DNA from 2 places in the Okibacterium endophyticum genome. Region 1 is predicted to be linked to the other one. Evidence: predicted binding sites of a transcription regulator. Region 1 holds the regulator's gene; the other holds the start of a gene.

Region 1 (7,216 bases):
AGCTCTCCGCTGCGGGATACCAGGTCGATCTCGGCCGTTGGTCGCTCGACGGTGGTGAGCCACTCGTCCGTGCCAAAGAGGTGAAGGTTGCGCGGCCCGGTCTGGGCATCAACGTGGGCAACCCTCACGTGGTCGTCGCCCTGGCAGACGACGCAGAGCTCGACGCGGCCGACCTGTCGTATGCCCCACGGCTCGAACCGGTTCCCGCAGACGGTGCGAACGTCGAGTTCGTTGTGCCGCACGAGCCTCTGATCAGCAACGGCGTCGCGAGAATCAGGATGCGTGTGCACGAGAGGGGAAGCGGCGAGACCCTCTCATGTGGGACGGGCATCGCGGCAGCTGCGCTGGCCACCAGGCACTGGGCGGGCGCCGGCGCACCGAATCAGTGGCGGGTCGATGTCGCGGGCGGCTCGCTCGGCGTTCGGATGTTCCCGACCGAGGACGGCGAACACGTCGCTCTCAGCGGACCGGCAGAGCTCGTCTATACCGGTGAGCTGATGCTCGTGTAGGAACGGTCACGCCGATGCTCTGGTCACGCGGGCGACGCCACTCTGTGCTTGGCGCGAAGCACCCGATACCCCTTGCCCGTGGCGGCCCTGGTGACGGTGAAGTCGTCGGGAAGCGCTCCGTTGAGCCATCGGTGCAGACTGTCTGACCCGAGGTTCCGCTGCACGACCAGCCACGCGTCCGATCCGGACGTCAGACGGGGGAGCCAGTGCTCGAGCATCGTGTGGAGCTCGTTCTTTCCGACCCGGATCGGCGGATTCGACCAGATCGTCCTGAACCGAAGCTCGTCTGGAACCTCGGAGGGAAGAACCGCGCGAACGTTCTCGAGTCCAAGGGATCCGGCGTTCGTGCGCACGAGATCGAGGGCGCGTTCGTTGACATCGACAGCCCACACGGTCGCGAGGGGCGATTCGATAGCCAGGGTCAGGGCGATCGGTCCCCAGCCGCAGCCGAGGTCGAGAAAATTGCCGCTCGGGGGAGGCGCCGGTGTGTTCGAGAGCAGGACCTGTGTGCCCGTGTCGACGCGGTCGGGGCTGAAGATGCCACCGGCGGTCGTGACCTCGATCTCGCGGCCCGCGAGACGGACCCGGATCCTGCGTTGCTTCAGGTCACTGCCTGGGGACCCGGTGAAATAGTGATCGCTACCCATAGTGAAGAACGTACTCGACCAGAACGAACTAGGGTTAACGTCAATGACAGAGAATTCCGGCGATGACCGTCACCAGGCCGATGGCAGCTCCCCAGACAACGATGTTGTGTCCCGGGTGCTCGACCGCGCGGACACGCACGCGAGCGGATACACCCTCTTTGGACGTGCTCGAGCAGAGGCTCTGAACGATGAGAGGCCCCTGCGCGAGGATGATGAGCGGGATGGCGAGCAGCTCGATCGTGAAGAACGGCAGGCGCTTCGGCGGGTCGCCGGGCTCTCGACCGAGCTCGAAGACGTCACAGAGGTCGAGTATCGCCAGCTGCGACTCGAGAATGTCATTCTCATCGGCGTCTACTCGCAGGGTTCGCTCGATGACGCAGAGAACTCGCTTCGCGAGCTTGCAGCACTCGCTGAGACGGCCGGCGCGGTTGTGCTCGACGGGATGCTGCAGCGGCGCCCCCACCCGGACCCGAGCACGTACCTGGGCCGGGGCAAGGCAGAGGAGCTGAGGGCAATCGTGCAGTCGCTCGGCGCCGACACGGTCATCGCGGACACGGAGCTGGCGCCGAGTCAGCGGCGCGCACTCGAAGACGTGGTCAAAGTCAAGGTGATCGACCGCACAGCTGTGATCCTCGACATCTTCAGCCAGCACGCCAAGAGCAGGGAGGGCAAGGCCCAGGTGGAACTTGCCCAGCTCGAGTATCTGCTTCCTCGGCTGCGCGGATGGGGTGAATCCATGAGCCGCCAGGCAGGTGGTCAGGTCGGCGGCGCAGGAGCCGGCATGGGTTCCCGTGGCCCCGGTGAGACGAAGATCGAGCTCGACAGACGCCGCATCCACACACGAATGGCGAAGCTGCGCAAGCAGATCAAGGGCTTCGCCCCGTCACGCGAGGCGAAACGGGCGAACCGCCACCGCAACGAGGTGCCCTCCGTCGCGATCGCCGGCTACACGAACGCCGGCAAATCGAGTCTGCTCAACCGCATCACGAAGGCAGGAGTGCTGGTCGAGAACGCGCTCTTCGCCACTCTCGACGCGACGGTGCGCCGCACCCGCACCGAAGACGGGCGTCAATACACGCTCGTCGACACTGTCGGTTTCGTCAGGAACCTCCCACATCAGCTCGTCGAGGCCTTCCGCTCGACGCTCGAAGAAGTGGCAGACGCCGAACTGATCGTGCACGTGGTCGACGCGTCGCATCCCGACCCCGCGTCACAGCTGACCACGGTGAGGGACGTCATCGGCGACGTCGGCGCACGAGACATCCCCGAGCTCGTCGTCTTCAACAAATCCGATCTGATCAGCGAAGACGACCGGCTGCTGCTGCGCGGACTCGAGCCTGACGCGGTCTTCGCGTCAGCTCGCACTGGTGAGGGGATCGACGAGATTCTCGAGGCGGTTTCCGCTCTCTTGCCGAGCCCGTCGATCGAGGTGACCCTGCTTGTGCCGTATGACAGGGGTGAGGTCATTTCTATGCTTCACCGCAGGGCGCGTGTGATGCACATCGACTATCTCGAGGCCGGAACACGTGTTCGCGCACTGGTGTCAGAAGAAATCGCCGCATCGGTGGATGAGTTCATCGTCAAGCGTCGCGACGGCGTGACTGCCTGACGCGTCACCCGTCTGAGGGCGGCCGAGCGTCCACCAGCAGCCACGTCGGCGGCAACGACCGCCGTCGGCTGCTTGTCGGACCCTCAGGCTTATGACCGCGACGGCGGCGTCATCCGGGCGAACTGTGACGCGTCAGACGGATCGAAGAACGGCGACCACTTTGCCGAGCACGTCGGCGAGGTCACCGACGATCGGTTCGAAGTTGCTGTTCCGCGGCAGCAACCAGACGTGGCCGTCTCGCTTGCGGAACACCTTGACTGTCGCCTCACCGTCGAGCATGGCCGCAACGATGTCGCCGTTCTCGGCGGTGCTCTGCTGTCGTACGACCACCCAGTCGCCATCGCAGATGGCGGCGTCGATCATCGACTCGCCCTTGACCTTCAGCATAAAGAGGTCGCCCTTGCCGACGAGCTGCCGCGGCAGAGGGAAGACCTCTTCGACCTGCTGCTCTGCAGTGATCGGAACCCCGGCGGCAATGTTGCCGACCAGGGGTACCATCGCGGCGTCGCCGATCGGGGTGGTGTTCTCGTAGTCGAGCGACTCGGACGCGACCGACGGCAGCTCGATGAGCACCTCCAGGGCACGTGGACGATTCGGATCCCGCCGAAGGTATCCGCTGAGCTCCAACTGGTTCAGCTGGTGGGTCACGCTCGAGAGCGAGGCAAGGCCGACCGCGTCGCCGATCTCGCGCATGCTCGGCGGATAGCCCCGTTGACTCACGGATCGCTGGATGACTTCGAGGATCGCCAGCTGCTTGTCGCTCAGGGTCTTGCGCCGCCGCGTTGTGCCCTTGCCTGCCGGTGTTCCGCTGACCGTCATTGTGCTTCTTTCGCTCACGCGGCGCCGCCGCTGATACCCGTGTCGGTGGTTGCTGATTGAGTGTCAACCATCACACGAACTGTATCGGTGAAAAGGGCGCGAGGCAAACATCTGTTCGAGTGTGTCGCGACTCTCTTCTCATCGGTTTTCGAAAAGCATCTTGCATCTTCGAACAATCGAAGATAGATTCGGAACACATCTTCTTATAACCGGCCTCTGCGGATGCCGGTCATACGAAGACGGTGGATGACCGCAGGACGTAACAGAAGCAGCCTGTAGGAGGAAGAGCCCGTGACAACGAGCAGAGGCGGAAGGACGAACACAATGAGCGGACACCGGATGAACCGACCACGCGCGTACGTCACCCATATGGCGGGCGCAGAGCACGCCGGCCTCGTCGGCGCACAGCGCACAACGTCTGTGCCCACAACGTCTGTGCCCATAGCGTCTGTGCCCATAGCGTCTGTGCCTCGCGCATCCGCACCTCGCGTATCCGCACCTCGCGTATCCGCACCTCGCGCATCGGGACGTCTGCGGATCACGCGTCGTGGTCGCCTCGTGCTCACGACACTCGCTGCCGTGCCCGTGATCGCCGTCGCCGCCTATCTCGGACTGAATGCCGACGGTGCGGTCGCCACGTCGACGGCGAGCAGCGCGTCGTTCGAATACGTCACGATCGAGGCCGGACAGTCGCTGTGGCAGGTCGCGGTTCGCATCGCCCCCCAGGCGGACCCCAGAGACGTCATCAACGAGATCCTCGATCTCAACCGTCTGTCTTCATCGAACGTCGTGCCCGGGCAGCAGATCGCGATCCCGGCGAGCTATTCGGCGTCAGACACCGAGTGAACTCCGGGCGATTTAGTCGACTAAACGTCGGGGTGACGTCAGACGCCGAGTGAAACCTGGGCAATTTAGCTGGCTAAACTTGCGGGGTGACCTCACTCAGCGACCTTCCTATCCGCGACGATCTGCGCGGAAAGTCCCCGTACGGTGCTCCCCAGAAGGCCGTGCCTGTCGCGCTCAACGTGAACGAGAACACACACACCATTCCCGAAGCAGTCGCCCACGACATCGTGGCGCGCATCGCAGCGGCCGTCATCGGGGTGAACAGGTACCCGGATCGTGAGTTCACCGGCCTGCGCGACAGCCTGGCCGCCTATCTCGGACACGGGCTCACACGAGACAACGTATGGGCGGCGAACGGCTCCAACGAAGTCCTCCAGCAGGTTCTGCAGGCATTCGGGGGCCCGGGTCGCTCCGTGCTCGGGTTCAGCCCGACCTACTCGATGTACCCGCTGCTCGCATCCGGCACGGGAACACGCTGGATCGGCGCAGACCGGGACGACGACTTCGAGGTGTCGCCGCAGACGGCCGCGGCCGCCGTCGCGCGCGAGCAGCCCGACCTGGTGTTCCTCTGCTCACCGAACAATCCAACGGGTACTCCGCTCTCGATCGAGACCATCGCCGCTGTCTACGACCAGGCGCCCGGCATCGTCGTCGTCGATGAGGCATACGCCGAATTCGCCCCGGTGGGCACCCCAAGCGCACTCACGCTGCTCGACGGGCGCGAACGGCTCATCGTCTCTCGCACGATGAGCAAGGCGTTCGCGTTCGCCGGCGCCCGCCTCGGCTATCTGGCGGCGGACCCCGCCGTCACAGACGCGCTGCGCCTGGTGCGGCTGCCCTACCACCTTTCGGCGCTCACGCAGGCGGCGGCGACCGCCGCGCTCGCGCACAGCGACGAGATGCTCGCCATGGTCGACGACATCGCGCAGCAACGCGATCGCATCTCGACAGGGCTTCGTGGTTTGGGGTACAGCCCGCACCGCACGCACAGCAACTTCGTGCTGTTTGGCGGAGTCGACGATCCTCAGCAGACCTTCGAGGCGCTTCTCGAGCGCGGCATCCTCATCCGAGACGTCGGAATACGCGGCCACCTGCGCGTCTCGGCGGGCACGGAAGCCGAGACGACAGCGTTCCTCGAGGCGATCGCCGCATTAGACTCGACGCCATGAGTCCTTCGCAGCGCGTCGCGCGCATCCAGCGCGAAACCAGTGAGTCGAGCATCGACCTGACGCTCGATCTGGACGGCACCGGGGTGAGCGATATCGAGACCACGGTTCCGTTCTATGACCACCTGCTCACGGCGTTCGCGAAGCACTCGCTCACCGATCTCACCGTGCGGGCGTCGGGCGACATCGAGATCGATGTGCACCACACGGTCGAAGACATCGGAATCGCGCTCGGCCTGGCCATCAGGGAGGCCCTCGGCACCAAGGCGGGAATCTCGCGTTTCGGCGACGCGCTCGTGCCGCTCGACGAAGCGCTCGTGCAGGCGGTCGTCGACATCTCGGGCAGGCCTTTTCTGGTGCACGACGGTGAACCGGCCGGATTCGAGTTCCACCTCATCGGGGGCCACTTCACCGGCTCGATGGTGAGGCACGTCTTCGAAGCGATCGCGTTCAACGCGGCACTCACCGTTCACGTCAACGTGATCTCCGGCCGTGATCCCCACCACATCGCCGAAGCGGAGTTCAAAGCGTTCGCGCGCGCATTCCGGCAGGCGAAGGCATACGATCCTCTTGTCTCCGGCATCCCGTCGACGAAGGGCGCGCTGTGAGCGGTGGCGCTTCGAACGTCGTTGTGCTCGATTACGGCAGCGGAAACGTGCACTCTGCCGTGAAGGCACTCGAGCGTGCGGGCGCGGACGTCGAACTCACAGCCGACCGCAGGCGCGCCCTCGAAGCCGACGGGCTGGTCGTGCCCGGCGTCGGTGCATTCAGCGCCGTGATGGCGCAGCTGAGGGATTCGGCATCCGACGACCTCATCGACAAACGTCTCGCCGGAGGTCGCCCCGTCCTGGGCATCTGTGTCGGCATGCAGGTCATGTTCGAACGAGGAGTGGAACGTGGTGTCGACACCGAGGGCCTCGGCGAGTGGCCTGGCGTCGTCGACGAGCTCGACTCTCCAGTGCTCCCGCACATGGGATGGAACACCGTCGAGGCGCCCGAGGACTCGGTGCTCTTCAACGGCCTTCACAACGAACGCTTCTACTTCGTGCACTCGTTTGCTGCCAGGAACTGGACACTCGAGGTGACCCGGCCCTTTCCCGAGCCTCACCTCACCTGGGCGACGCACGGCTGTCGCTTTCTTGCCGCTGTTGAGAACGGACCGCTCTCTGCAACGCAGTTCCATCCCGAGAAGTCAGGTGATGCGGGCATCCGTCTGCTGTCGAATTGGCTGGCCAGCCTTCGCACCGGATAGCCTCGTTCCACCGATTCCGCAGCGTGAGTCGGGCGCGCAGAGCTGCGTCCCTCGTTTCTTCGCTGCTCTGTCCCGCGAATGCGGTCGGACGCCGGTCAGCTATCGCGAGCGCTGGTCTTAGACGCTGGTCTTAAGAGCCGATACGGCAGGAGTCGCGCTCGACCAGGGCGACGTCGATGACGTTCACTCGTTCGAGTTCGGCGGTCGGCTCTGTGAGGCGCGCGAGGACTCGTTCGGCGGCCAGGGTGCCGATGCGGGTGGGGTCCTGGTCGATGACCGTAATCGATGGAGTGAGGACGTCTGCCATCGGGAAGTCGCCGAAGCTCACGAGCGGGAGCGGATCGTCGCGCAGCACGTGGACGAGTGCC
Region 2 (7,216 bases), on a different contig from region 1:
ATCTACGGTTTTCATGTCGGCCTCTCGCAGTCGCACCCGTATTCGGCCAACCCGTTGAGCTGGCTGCTGATGGCCAGGCCCACGAGCATGTGGTACCGGCAGACGGGAGCGGGCGACGACGGATGCTTCGCCGAATCCTGTTCGTCTGCCATCACGTCGGTGGCGAACCCGCTGATCTGGTGGGCGGGTGCCGTTGCCCTCTTCTATCTGGCCTACCGCCTCGTGCGCTATCGCGAATGGCGCCCCGGCCTCGTCCTCATGGGGATCGTCGCCGGGTACCTGCCGTGGCTGATGTACACGGGCCGCACGGTGTACCAGTTCTACACGATCGCGTTCGAGCCGTACCTGATCCTCGCTCTCGTCCTCACGCTCGGCGTCATCCTCGGTCGTCGCGACGATGAGCGATACCGGCGCACAAGCGGAATCGCGCTCACCGTCGTTTTTGTGACGTCCGCCGTGTTGCTCAGCGCCTTCTGGTATCCGCTCTGGACGGCCACCACGGTGCCCCACTGGTTCTGGATGCTGCACAACTGGCTGCCCGGCTGGATCTGACGACGCGCGACGACACTGCGTGTGACGACGCTGCGTGGAACGACGACACACCCGCTGATCGGTAGGGTGGAAGGCTATGACCCTTCGCATCGGCATCCTGGGCGCGGCAGACATCGCCCCTCGTGCGCTCATCGCTCCGGCCGCCGGCGTCGACGATGTCGAGATCGCCGCTGTCGCTGCACGTGGCATCGGTCGGGCGCGGGCCTTCGCCGCCGAACACGGCATTCCCGCTGCACACGGGTCATATGAAGAACTGCTGACCGACCCCGACATCGAGGCCGTTTATGTGCCGTCTCCGAACGGACTGCACGGGGTGTGGACGACAGCGGCGCTGAGGGCGGGAAAACATGTGCTCTGCGAGAAGCCGTTCGCGGCGAACGCCGCAGAAGCCGAAGAGGTCGCCGCCGTCGCCCAATCGACTGGGCTGGTGGTGATGGAGGCGTTCCACAACCTCTATCACCCCATCACCGCGCGCATGATCGAGATCGTGGACTCGGGCGAACTCGGAACGATCGGATCGATCGAGTCGCTCTTCGGTTTCTCGATCGAAGCCGACGAGGCGAATGTGCGCTGGCAGCGTGAACTGGCCGGTGGGTCGCTGATGGACGTCGGGTGTTACCCGATCCGTCTGCTTCGGGCGCTTGTGCGCGAGGAACCTGTCGTCACGGGTGCTGCGGCGCACACCTTCACACCTGATGTCGACGGCGACATGACCGTCGACCTCGAGTTCCCGAGCGGGGTCACGGGGCAGGCGACCGGCTCGATGTGGATGGATCCGCCTGCGTCGACACAGCATGTGACGATCGTCGGAGACCGGGGAACGCTGACGGTCACCAACCCCTTCCTCCCTCAGCTCGGCAATGAACTCACCATCCGGACAGCGGACGGAACACGAACAGAGAATGCGACCACGCTGTCGACGTATCGCTTTCAGCTCGAGGCGTTCAGGGATGCAGTTGTGCTCGGATCGCCGGTGCTCACCGACCCGGCAGATTCGATCGCGACGATGCGCGTGATCGATGCCGCCTATAAACGGTCGGGGCTCGGTGTGAGGCAGCCGACGCGCATCGACTGAGACCCCACGGTGGTCGAGCCTGTCGAGACCCCACGGTGGTCGAGCCTGTCGAGACCCCACGGTGGTCGAGCCTGTCGAGACCCCGAGCCCGTCGAAACCCCACGGTGGTCGAGCTTGTCGAGACCCCGAGCCCGTCGAGACCCCGAGCCCGTCGAGACCCCACGGTGGTCGAGCTTGTCGAGACCCCGCGGTGTCCGGGCCCTCACCGGTGGTCGAGCCCGTCGAGACCAAACCCGTGGAGACTCCACAGGAGCGGCGATTTGCTCGGCGTCGGTATCGGGACACGGTCAGGGTCGATGCTCGCAGGCGGTATCAGAAAGTAGTCGGAGTCATCCCTGACGATTTTCCAGCCGTTGTTGTGGAGCAGCATGTGGTGATATCGGCATAACAGCACCCCGTCCGCGATGTCCGTGTTCCCGTGGTCCGCCATCCATCCGTTGATGTGATGCGCCTCGGTATACGACGCAGACCGGTCGCAATCCGGATGTCGGCATCCACCGTCCCTGATTGCTAACGCGATGCGTTGTCTTGTTGTGAACAGCCGTTGATCCCGGCCCACGTCCAGCGGGTTCCCGTGACTGTCCACGGTGACAGGCACGGTTCCGCTGTTGCAGATCATCCGCTCCACCACAGCCACGGGAACACGGTCACCGCCGTCTTCGAGAAATCCGTTCCCGATGACATTCCCTTCTTCGGTGCGGGTGTTGAGGTTCTTCTCGGTGATCACCACACGCACACCGACCTGACGGGTTCCGAAGGGGGCGATCGGGTCCGCGTTCACGCCGGCGCGGAGCGTGTCGATCATCAGGTCGAACACCAGCTGATCGTTCGACCTGGTGTCCTCTGCCAGGTTCTTCGCGCGTTCCGCTTCGGCTGTGTCCACAAATCTCGGTCCGCCGCGTCGTGGTCTCATCGCGGCGCCGACGAGAGTATCGATCCAGGCCGCGGAGTCGTCGTCGAACTCCACAAACGCCGTCCGCGCCCCCGCCGCGTTCCGGCCGAACCGCCACGACCTGCCCTGGTAGCGTTCCTCCGCCCGCACCCCGACGCCAACCGGATCCAGCAGATCCCGCAGCAATCGAGCACGTCGACCGAGCTCATCGACATGAGCATCGCCCGCGTCGCGCACCAGCTGCTCGGCCGCACCCCGCAGCGTTTCGACATCACATCGGTCATCGGGCTCACCGAGCCCCCGCATGATCACCGCCGCCGCCTCCGGCCGCAACACACGCTCGCGCACCGCACGCGTCAAGGGCTCATGCCACGGCAACACCCGCACCGGCTCCGCAGCCTCCACTCCGTCGTCAGCAGGCGTGGTCTCGTTTGGTCCGCTCTCGTCCGCGCCCGCCTCACTCGGTCCCGTCACGCCGAGAAGCGAGCCGTTGTCGCCCGCACGGGCCGCGTCATCCGTCTCGGTCATCGCCTCCCCCAGACGCACCTGCCTGGCTGCTTCAGCCCGTGTCGACCCTGTGATCGACTGCACCATGGCAACGGGGTTCCGATGCCCCTTGCTCTGCGCCAATCCGGCGTACCCCAGCGCACGGTCGGACCGACGGGCGACCACCCCCGCACCCGCCGCGATCACCGCATCGACTTCGGATCGCACTGCCGCCGCCTCACGCAGCAACACCTCAAGCTCGGCATCATCAGCTCGGCCGAGCAACACCGAAGCCGACGACGGATCACCCCGTCCCGCGTCTTCCACAGCGGCGAGCCTGTCGCACACGGAAAGTGCGAGTTCTCGAAGCTGTTCAGAAATCCGGGCCATGCTTGATTCTAGCAAAAATCACCCGACATTCGAAGGTATGTTCGACACGTTTTCTTGAAGAATCTCGCGAACTGTGTCACCGCGAACCGCGAGCTGTCTCGGTCGCAGACCCGGCCCAGAACGGGACTCGTCCCCCAATGAGAACAACAACGAGATCAGCGGGATGCTCTCGTCCTGGCGAGCATCGCCTGCCACGTGAGTCTTTGTGTGACGCTCCGCGCACACACGAGCCCTCCGAGTCGATTAGCGTTGTCCTATGGCAGATCGCGAATACGGCTTTCGCACGCGGGCAATCCACGCGGGCAACATTCCAGACGACGTCACAGGTGCACGGGCATTGCCCATCTACCAGACAACCGCCTTCGTCTTCGACGACACAGAGGATGCCGCTGCGCGCTTCGCCCTGCAGAAGTACGGCAACATCTATTCCCGGCTCTCGAACCCCACGGTGGCCAGCTTCGAGGAACGGGTCGCCAGCCTCGAGGGCGGCCTCGGTGCCGTCGCGACGGCCAGCGGTCTCGCCGCGCAGTACATCACCTTCGCCAGCCTTGTCGGCCAGGGCGACCACATCGTCGCATCGGCCAGCCTCTACGGCGGCTCCATCACGCAGCTCGACGTGACGCTGCGCCGCTTCGGAGTCGAGACGACATTCGTCCAGTCGGCAGACGCCGAAGACTACGCGGCCGCGATCACCCCGTCGACGAAGCTGATCTTCGCCGAGACGATCGCGAACCCGTCCGGCGAGATCGCTGACATCGAGGCGCTCGCCGATGTGGCACACGCGCACGGCATCCCGCTGATCATCGACTCCACCATCCCGACCCCCTATCTCAACCGCCCGATCGAGTGGGGCGCAGACGTCGTGACGCACTCCGCCACGAAGTTCCTCGGCGGGCACGGAACCACAATGGGCGGTGTTGTCGTCGAATCGGGACGCTTCGACTGGAACACCGACACCTTCCCCCTGTTCGGCGAGCCGGTTCCGAGCTACGGCGGCCTGCAGTGGTCCGGCAACTTCGGGGAGTATGCCTTTCTCACCCGGCTCAGGGCGGAGCAGCTGCGAGACATCGGGCCTGCACTGTCGGCCCAGTCGGCGTTCCAGCTCGCCCAGGGCGTCGAGACGCTTCCCTTCCGTATGCAGGCACACGTCGACAACACCAGGATCGTCGCGAAGTGGCTGGCAGAGGACCCGCGTGTCGAGAGTGTGTTCTGGGCCGGACTGCCAGACCACCCGCACCACGGTCGTGCCGAGAAGTACCTTCCGAAGGGCGCCGGATCGGTGTTCAGCTTCGTTGTGAAGGGTGGCAGGGCCGTCGGGCAGAAGCTCATCGAATCAGTGAACCTCGCCAGCCACCTCGCCAACATCGGTGACGCGAAGACGCTCATCATCCACCCGGCGTCGACGACGCACGCCCAGCTCACCGAGCAGCAGCTCGTCGATGCGGGCGTTCTTCCCGGTGTGCTGCGACTCTCGGTGGGAATAGAAGACCCGGACGACATCGTTTACGACCTTGACCAGGCGCTCACCCTGGCAGTGAAGGAACAGTCATGACCACGATCGAGAAGACCGACGACGTCATCACAGCGCAGCTGCAGAACGGGCTCACCTGCTCGATCCCCGCGGACTCACCGCTCGCCCGGCTGCTCAAATCCCAGCGCACCTGGGTGGGACCGGACGCGAAAGAGCGTCTCGGCATCCTGCGCGCCGCTCAATCGGTGGCCATCGTCGGCGCATCGCCCAATCCCGCACGATCGAGTTACTTCGTCGGCACCTACCTGCAGCAGTCGAGTGACTACCGGGTCTACTTCGTCAACCCCAACGCCGACGAGATCCTCGGCCAGAGGGCATACCCGGACCTGGCCTCGCTGCCCGAGGTGCCGGACATCGTCGATGTCTTCCGAAAGGCGAGCGACATCCCCTCTGTCGTCGACGACGTGGTCGCCGTCGGCGCGAAGACCATGTGGGTGCAGCTCGGCATCTGGAACGAAGAGGCCGCATACGACGCAGAGGCCAAGGGCCTCACGATCGTTATGGATCGCTGCATCAAGGTGGAGCACGCTCGTTTTCACGGTGGGCTGCACCTGCTCGGCTTCGACACGGGGGTCATCACCTCACGCAAGGGTGTTCGCTAGCGCGCGAGCGCATTCTCCAAGCCGTCTGCGTCGGTGACCGGGAGCGAGCACACAAAAGCGGTGCAGGCGTATGCCGTCGCCTGCCCGTCCACCGGCTCACGCGCCTCGAAGAGGCCGAAGCCTCCCGCGGCGAACCGCTGTGCCTCGGACTGCGTGACCACCGCCGTCACGTCTTGCTGAGCCCGTCTCACGACGTCGGCGAGTTCCCCGGCGCCCGCCGCATCATCGGGAGTGACCACCACGAGTTGGCGCGGCTCTCGCGCGAGTGACGCGGCGAGCGCGAGGGCTGACCCGAACGAGACGGGATTCGCGAGCGCGAGCTCTGCGATCGAGCCGACGACCGCGGCGGCGGCCGCGAGGTACCGCCGTTCGCCGATCAGCAGATAGAGACGCCACGCCGCACTGGCGGTTGCGGCCTGCCCAGAGGGATACGCCCCCTCTGACGGGTCGCCCTCGAGCAGAAGACGGTGCGAGACGAGCACGGGGTCTCCCCCGCCCGGAGCGACGAAGACATCGGCGAGAGGTTCCGGTTGTTCGGCACCGCTCTGCTCGGAACCACCGCGCGCGGCGCCGCCACCAGAGCGGACGGTGCGCTGGGCCTCTCCGGCGACAAGTGTCGCATCGATGAAGCGTCGCGCCTCGAGCGCGTACCGGCTCTCTCCCGTTGCGAGCGCCAGTTCGATGAGCGCTCCCGCGAGCATTCCATAGTCTTCGAGGGTCGCAACGGCCTCGGAGCGACGCGCCGTCTCACCGCTCTCGCCTGGTGCCGCGATCGACGCACGGGTGAGCATCCGCTCGTCGTCGACATGAACCTCGAGCAGATAGTCGGCAGCGCGCCTGGCTGAGTCGATCCACCCCGGCTGGGCGAAGACTCGTCCGGCCCTCGCCATCGCCTCGACCGCCATGCCGTTCCAGCCGGTCAGGATCTTCTCGTCGAGCGCCGGCGGCTGGAGCGTGCTTCGCCCGAGCGCATCTCGTGCGTAATAACCGCCCTCCGACCTTCGGCCGTCGATGATGCTCTCCGAGTCCTGCGCGCTCGCATAACCGCCAGAGGGTCGCTGCATCACCTCGATCAGGAACGACGCGATGCCGGCGGCGGTTCGAGCCGCCCAGTGGCGGGAGTCGTCGGCGGTCCACGCCGCCGTGTAGGCGCCGAGCAGCAGTGCGTTGTCATAGAGCATGCGCTCGTAGTGCGGATCTGACCAGTCTCGCTTCGTCGCATAGCGAAAGAACCCGCCCTCGACCGGATCACGCAGCGGAGAATCCGCCATCCGTTCCAGTGTGCGTGCCGCGAGCACCTCTGCGTCTCCGCCCATGGCCTGCAGGAACATCAGCGTGGGCGCGACGGGGAACTTCGGGCTGCCCCCGAACCCGCCGAAGACCGGGTCCTCGTGCGACGCCAGAGCCGTGGCGGCTTCATCGAGCGCATCGCGAGAGGGCAGCTCGGCCTCGCCACGTGGCGCTGAGCTCGCCAGCACGGCCTCTGCGATCGCCTCGCCGTTGTGCATGGCCTCGTCCCGCCGGTTCTGCCAGGCATCCGTCACCGCTTCGAGCACCTGCGAGAACGACGGATGCCCCTGCGCGGCCACCGGCGGAAAGTACGTTCCCGCATAGAACGCGCGCCCCTGCGGTGTGGTGAAGACGCTCAGCGGCCAGCCCAGCTGCCTGGTGAACGCGCTGGCCTGCGC

What was found. Region 1 encodes LexA, which represses DNA repair genes until DNA is damaged. Its sites were predicted from a motif close to TCGAACANNTGTTCGA; they were not measured.
Region 2: a site for LexA is predicted at 3,425-3,440, ahead of ACYVF5_RS05190 (HNH endonuclease signature motif containing protein). Genes of this name have one in related genera too.

What each region holds. Positions count from the first base shown of each region.
Region 1 covers NZ_BAAGXA010000008.1:151,942-159,157, forward strand. The annotation lists gene dapF (diaminopimelate epimerase) at 1-509, shown strand, start outside; gene ACYVF5_RS12665 (class I SAM-dependent methyltransferase) at 533-1,156, opposite strand; gene hflX (GTPase HflX) at 1,200-2,765, shown strand; gene lexA (transcriptional repressor LexA) at 2,898-3,584, opposite strand; gene ACYVF5_RS12680 (LysM peptidoglycan-binding domain-containing protein) at 3,924-4,430, shown strand; gene ACYVF5_RS12685 (histidinol-phosphate transaminase) at 4,517-5,599, shown strand; gene hisB (imidazoleglycerol-phosphate dehydratase HisB) at 5,596-6,204, shown strand; gene hisH (imidazole glycerol phosphate synthase subunit HisH) at 6,201-6,848, shown strand; gene ACYVF5_RS12700 (LacI family DNA-binding transcriptional regulator) at 6,979-7,216, opposite strand, start outside.
Region 2 covers NZ_BAAGXA010000005.1:211,356-218,571, reverse strand. The annotation lists gene ACYVF5_RS05200 (dolichyl-phosphate-mannose--protein mannosyltransferase) at 1-552, shown strand, start outside; gene ACYVF5_RS05195 (Gfo/Idh/MocA family protein) at 629-1,627, shown strand; gene ACYVF5_RS05190 (HNH endonuclease signature motif containing protein) at 1,830-3,395, opposite strand; gene ACYVF5_RS05185 (O-acetylhomoserine aminocarboxypropyltransferase/cysteine synthase family protein) at 3,652-4,947, shown strand; gene ACYVF5_RS05180 (CoA-binding protein) at 4,944-5,528, shown strand; gene ACYVF5_RS05175 (thioredoxin domain-containing protein) at 5,525-7,216, opposite strand, start outside.